DNA from 3 places in the Levilactobacillus sp. genome. Region 3 is predicted to be linked to each of the others. Evidence: predicted binding sites of a transcription regulator. Region 3 holds the regulator's gene; each other region holds the start of a gene.
What was found. Region 3 encodes LexA, which represses DNA repair genes until DNA is damaged. Its sites were predicted from a motif close to CNAACANNTGTTNG; they were not measured.
Positions count from the first base shown of each region.

Region 1: a site for LexA is predicted at 1,203-1,216, ahead of xerS (tyrosine recombinase XerS). Genes of this name have one in related genera too.
Region 2: a site for LexA is predicted at 1,319-1,332, ahead of recX (recombination regulator RecX). Genes of this name have one in related genera too.

Region 1 is NZ_JALCJA010000001.1:229,901-232,174, reverse strand. Features, by position in the region: gene LKH74_RS01195 (NUDIX hydrolase) at 1-113, shown strand, start outside; gene xerS (tyrosine recombinase XerS) at 1,229-2,274, shown strand, end outside.
Region 2 is NZ_JALCJA010000004.1:378,294-380,567, reverse strand. Features, by position in the region: gene LKH74_RS08720 (serine hydrolase domain-containing protein) at 1-382, opposite strand, end outside; gene recX (recombination regulator RecX) at 411-1,214, opposite strand; gene LKH74_RS08710 (flavodoxin) at 1,433-1,891, shown strand.
Region 3 is NZ_JALCJA010000001.1:384,057-386,330, forward strand. Features, by position in the region: gene LKH74_RS01835 (YneF family protein) at 118-342, opposite strand; gene LKH74_RS01840 (DUF896 domain-containing protein) at 443-691, opposite strand; gene lexA (transcriptional repressor LexA) at 886-1,515, shown strand; gene LKH74_RS01850 (nucleoside 2-deoxyribosyltransferase) at 1,993-2,274, opposite strand, start outside.

The sequences.
Region 1 (2,274 bases), 150 kb from region 3:
ATGATCACGAAACTAGCGCAGCTAAATTTTTCCCGCTGACGCAATTGCCAGCGGCGTTGACGCCATTAACGCGTGAGATTTTAACCACATTAGGTGTCGGTCAGCTTCATTAAAAATTAAAACCAGTGAGCAGGTGAAAAAACTTGCTGACTGGTTTTAATTTGGCTGGCATTCGAGGCTGGCGCGCTTGAAACACTACTTTCGATAATATATATTATGTAAAGTAGAGAATGAAAAAGCTTTTAGTTGGGCAAGTGCCGGTTCCCTGCTTAATTACATTGACTCATCCAGTCATGTCATGATCGTTCAGTTCGTCAGCAAGTTCGTCTGCTAAAATGCCACGTCCGCTTTTGTGCTGAACTGTATTTAAAAAAATCAAAACGTGCTGTGCACCGTTGACAACTGACTGCTGGCTGACTAGCCGACTTCAGGCTGCTTATCAAATAACCGTTGTCGGGCGTCAACCAGCAACCATAACCCATTGCGCGTCAGTCTAAAAAAACGGCTATTTACGGGCGGATTCTACGGCCATTTCGCGATGACCTGATCAGCTAATTCCTGAACGTGTGCTCAGAATCAACGTCCTTTTTCCGGAAATTTGACGCTTGCTACAGCATGACTGTTGACTGATGGTTTAAGCGGAATTTTGCACTTGTTGGTCGTTGAATTGACCTAGATCTGAAATTCACGGTTGGTTGCGATTACTGGTAAACTGGCTATGATGCCGTCTCGACTACAACGCTGGCATGCTGCTGATCAGGATGTTTGCCGTATCAGCGGTTTAGCTACGAGTTTAATGACCGCCAATCGGTCCAATGCGTGTCAGCCGCCACGCTTGAATTTAGGCCGACTTGCTGCTGGATTAGCTTAGGCTAAAATGCGGTCAAACGCTGTCATGGCAACGTTTCGGCTGAACACTAATAGTCACTAAAGCTGGCATGTATCTGTACCAATGCGGCTCGCTTAAGTCGACATGCAACCGTACTTAAGCGCTATAAACTGCGGCGTGACGGCATTTCACCGTTACTTATTTAGGCCACTGACATGCTGAAAGCTAGTAACTGGTTAGCCGTCTCCAGGATCGTTAAACCCGTCTTGGACCGACTACTTTCATTAAAACAAATATTTTAAAGATAATAGTCGCAAAAAAATAGGCGGGGGACTTGCTAATTTTTACGTTCACCGGTATCATTAGAGACATGAGAACATACGTTTGGAGGCCACTTCTATGGAAAAGCAGCACTACTTAAAATTAATCGACGAAGAATTGGCCACAGCGCCTTGGTATGTGCAGGAATACTACCAGGCCAAGGCCACGATTCCCCTGTCGCCCGCGACCCTATACCAATACCTGACGGAGTTCCGGCGTTTCTTTAATTGGCTGATCAGCGAAGGTTTGACCCCTGCCACGCGCCCCGCCGACATTGACATTCAGGTCTTGGCAACGTTAAAGAAAGAAACGGTCGAGCTATACAAGTCCGCCCTGCTGAACCAGACCAAATTAACGGGCGCCCCTGGCAGTCGGACGCACCCTACCATCAATCGGTCGCTCAACGCCCTGTCCTCGCTGTTCAAGTACCTGACCGAAGACACCGAAGACGACAACGGCGAGGCCTACTTTGACCGCAACGTCATGCACAAGATTGCCCTGGTGCGCACCAGCGAGACCTACGCCACCCGGGCCGCCAACCTCAAGACTAAATTGATGCTGGGCAACACCGATCATGAATACCTGGCGTTTATTGATCAGAAATACGAATCCCTCTTGTCACCGGCCAAGAAACGCTACTTTCATCGCGACAAACGCCGGGACCTGGCCATCAACGCCTTACTGCTCGGCAGCGGGTTACGGGTCTCGGAAGCCGCCAATGCCGATTTGCGTCACCTGAATCTCAAGACCGGCACGATTGGCGTGATCCGTAAGGGCGGCCAGCGCGACACCGTGCCGATTGCGCCGTGGACGTTGCCATACATCCAGGACTACATCGACCACCGCGAGGCCACCTACCACGCCACCAACGCCGACCGTGCGCTCTTTCTCAGCAGTTATCGCGGCCAGGCCTCACGGATGCAGGCCAACTCGATGGAAAAGATGGTCGCTAAATACTCGGCGGCGTTCAAGGTCCGTATCACGCCCCACAAGCTCCGGCACACACTGGCCTCAAAACTCTACCTGGCTACTAAGAACGAGCAGCTGGTGGCCACGCAGCTGGGTCAAAACTCGACCAGCGCCACGGGGCTGTACACGCATATCATCGATGAGGAACAGCGCCA
Region 2 (2,274 bases), on a different contig from region 3:
TAAAGGACTTCTGCACGGACGCCAGTTGATAAACGCTGTTGATACCATTTTTCTTTTGCTCATTGGCCTGCGCGTAGCCAAAGCCTTGCTCATACATGGTCTTGCCCGAACGCACCACCAGCGCCGTGCCTACGAAGCGATTGGCGCGTAAAATGGCGTCGATCTGCCGCGTCGCCGCGGTCACCTTGGGCTTGACCGTCTTTTTCTTGGCCGGCTTCTTGGCCTTGGGCTTGGGTTTAGGCTTCGGTTTCACCACCGAACTGCTTGTGGCGGCCGGTTCCGCATGACTCTGCGTTTGCCCGTTAAACCACCAAGCCAAGCCGCCCCCAATACCCAGGACCATCCCCAACGACACCAGAATGCCCAACGTCCGTTTCCGCATGACAACTCCCCCTTACTCTTTTGCGTTGCTATTCGGCCGATTCCCCTAAATCAGCCAGCCACTGACTAATATCGTCGAGCTGAAACCCCTTGCGATACAACGCCTGCTTGGTCTTATATTTACGTTCTGACGGACTCAAGGCGCGGTACCGCCGCCACAGCTTTTCGCCCTGCTTGACCAATAAGTCGTGTTGCTGGTCAAGGTCAGGGGTCAAGTCCAGTGTGGCGATCATCTGCCCGGCCTCGTCGTTGTTAAACCCACGTGAAATCAAGCCTTGACGAATCTTCTGCTGCTGAGTCCCAAAGGCTTGACGGTGGTAGCGCTTCGCCAATTTCTCCGCCACGGCCGTCCCCACGGTCAGGCGTTCTTCTGGCGTGTACAACACCAGCGCGTCGTCGATCAGCTTTTCACCCACACCCTTTTGGCGCAAATGCTGGCGAATTACCCGCGGGCCCTTATCTCCCGTGTGCATCATCGTCCGCACGTAGCTGGCGGCGTAGTGGGCATCGTCCACCAGGTTGAGCTCCCGCAATTTCTGAAACGTCAGGTCAATCGTTTCTTCTGGGATTTCCAGCTCGACCAGTTTGTCGTGAATCTCCTTTTCGGTCCGCAGCTGATTGGACAGGTAGTCCAACGCGCGGTTGTACGCCTTGGCAACGTTGTCTGCGTCCACCAGCTGGCTCTCCAGCGTCTTGGTGACCTCCATGCCCTTGTACAGGCGAAAATCGATCAGCACACTCTCACTGACGGGAAACGCGTAAGCGCCGTCAACATATACGTTATAACGGCCGCTATTTTTCTTCTGGGCCTCAATCATGGTAATGACGGCCATTACTGTCACATCCTTTGTTCAAAATACCAGTCATCCTTAACTGTCTGGCACCATTTTACCAGTTCTCCTGGGGGTGTGGGAAGCAGAGTGCCAGATTTGTTAGTCAATCATCTTTTCGCGCGGTACACGGTTATTTCCCCCAACCGTTCCTAGTCACCGCCACGGCAACCTGCTATAATTAACGACAAACACGGGTTTAACCTAAGGAGTGAAACGAAATGGTATCAGCACAAGTAGTCTTTGCCACTATCACCGGCAACAATGAAGACGTGGCCGACATTGTCACGGAAAAATTAGAGGACCTCGGTTGTCAGGTCAAGGAAACGGAAATCTCACAGACCGACGCCGCCGAATTCGAAAACGTCGACATCTGCGTGGTCTGCGCCTACACCTACGACGAGGGCTCGCTGCCCGATGAAGGCATGGACTTTTACGAGGACTTGCAAGACTTAGATCTCACCGGCAAAGTCTATGGCGTGGCCGGGTCCGGCGACACCTTCTACGGCGAATACTACAACACCACCGTCGATCATTTCGAAACTACCTTCCAGCAAACGGGCGCGACCCGGGGTGCGGCACCGGTCAAGATCAACCTAGCCCCCGACCAAGCGGCCATCGACCAGCTGGACGCCATGGCCCAACAACTCGTCGACACCTACCATCAGGCGCACGCTTGACCGAGGGCTGGCTGACGAGGGTTTGCGTTTTGCTGTCCGCCTTACCGTTCGCTAGAGATGAGTTGGAACGCTGAGGGCGCCGCGTCGAGCCACAGGGCGGTCTCGACACTCAAGTTGGAGCCGATAGAGCGCGTCTCCAACTTGCCAGTTCCCTAAGCGCCATGGACCGCGCCGCTAAGGGAACTCCCACAGCTGAACTCATCTCTAGCGAACTCTCGGCTACGATAATGCTTGTCAGCAGCGCTAGTTAAGGGCCGCGTGACCTGTGGTTGGATGGCTGCGTTGTTAACTGTGGCTGGTTTTTCTCACCGCTAATCATGGGTCCACAAAGGATTATGGCGTCAGCGCCCTAATCCTGCCAGTGCATCTGATAAGCCCTCCTC
Region 3 (2,274 bases):
TTAGAATATGATTAAAATATAGCACAGACTTACTCATTTTACCGGAAAATCGTGAAATTACAACGAAAAAGACTCGCCCCAGGAAGAAACCTGGAAGCGAGCCTCAAATAAACCAACTTATTTTTTGTGTGCATTTTGTTGCATGGCGTTCATCATTTGATGAAGTTTCCGCTGTGAAGGCTTTTGGCCCATTTGCAACATCATTGCCCGTAATTGGTCTTCGTTGATTGGTGGATTGTCTTTCAGATAGTTTTCCATGTACTTCCGTGCGCCGAAAAAGCCACCTGCTGCACAGGCCAACCCCACGACGATCACGATTAAGATCCAGATCCAAGTTGCCAAGTCGTTTCCCCTCCTTTGATGAAGTCATTCATTTAACAATTCTACACAAACTTAACGCAAATTAAAAGAGCGAATCCCAAAAAGGACCCGCCAGTACGCCTTAATCGTCCCGTAAGCCTTTGTCGCGTTGAATCTGCCGGACCTTTTCCGGGGTGACTTCCTTACCATTTTTGTCGTAGACCTGCAACATCTCGACTTGGCTCTTGAAGCTCGCCCGGAAGAGCTTTAGGTATTGTTGCCGCAAGCCGGCACGTTCCGTCTTTTCCTCGGGCGTTAAGCCTTCCGCCTTATTTTTGTGTGCAAGTTCATTGATGCGCGTTAATAACGTGTCCATTGTTGGTTCTGCCATGAACAGTCCTCCTTGAGAAAAAATTTTGGGTTTAGTTATCGAAGTTTCCTTAAAAATTCAAGTCGACACCTATCATATCAGGGTTATTTTCAAATTTCAACCAATTTAACCGAACATCTGTTTGAAAACGTTCGGTACCTATGCTACAATTGCACTAAACAAAACTACGAATGACGAACGAGGTGGCAGAAAAAATGAGTAAGGCTTCTGAGAACAAACAAATCGCCGTTCTCCGCTTCATTTGGGAACGGGTCAACGAAAAAGGGTATCCCCCGACTGTCCGTGAAATCGGGGAAGCCGTGGCGCTTTCCTCAACTTCAACGGTCCACGGTCACATCGCCCGCCTGGAAAAGAAAGGCCTGCTGGTCAAGGACCCCACGAAACCCCGGGCGCTGGAAGTCACGCCGGCAGGACTGGAAGAACTGGGCGTCCACGAAGAACAGACCAAGATTCCCGTCTTGGGGACCGTCACGGCCGGCGAACCGATTCTCGCCGTTCAGGAAGCCACAGATTACTTCCCTGTGCCACCTGAATTCGAAAACGATGACGATCAACTCTTCATGCTCACGATTCGCGGCGAAAGTATGATCAATATCGGCATCTTAAATGGTGACCAAGTCATCGTCCGCCGGCAACAATCCGCCGATAACGGCGATGTCGTCATTGCCATGACCGAAGAAAACGAAGCGACCTGCAAACGGTTCTTCAAAGAAGCCGATCACTACCGGCTCCAACCAGAAAATGACACCATGGCGCCAATCATCTTGAATCACGTCAGCATCTTGGGTAAAGTCGTCGGCTTATTCCGCGACGATGTCCACTAGACTCTGCATACTTAAGTTAAAGCCAGCTCTCGATTTGAGGACTGGCTTTTTTAGTGACTGAAGATTGACTGGCAGCAATCGGCTAGAAAGATTGCCGTCATGCGATTTCGCGTTAAGACTAGTTGTTGACGACTGCAATAACCAAAACTGGCCACCTACCGTTCGCCAAAGGTGCTGACCACTAATAACCGACTAACCCCTTGTTAGCAGTTAGCTGCTCAATTATTTTCTTGTCAACACCGCGGGACTGATAGGCATTATCTCGCCGGAGACAGCCAGGGCCAGGGTGGAGCCAGCTGTGTCGACGGTGTTACCTGGCGTTGTTTGCCAGGTTACAGCGTGGGACGACTTGAAAGACTGGCCGGTTTTGCCAGGCTTTCAAGCGAACCGGAAGACCGTTCCTCAGGCTGGAGGTGTTCCCCAGAGCAGGCGGAACCCTGGCTGACGCAGGCACTGATTTAACCAATCCACCGATTGCTAGATGACTTCGCCGTGATAATGGCTTTCTGGCAAGGTTGAAAAGTCGTAAGCGGCCAAGGCTTCGGCTTCGCGTAAGTAGGCGTGGAGCCCCTCTGCCAACATCAGGTTTAAGATCGTATCCTTCTCGTGCAAGACCACGATTGGCTTCTTACTGTGAAAGGCGTACCCAATTTCAAAGGCCGTCCCCGAATCCACCTGGTCGTCCACGAAGTCGACTAGGGCAACGACGACATCCGCCTGGTCAATCTGGTGAACATCCATTTGGAAGGTTTCCGTTGC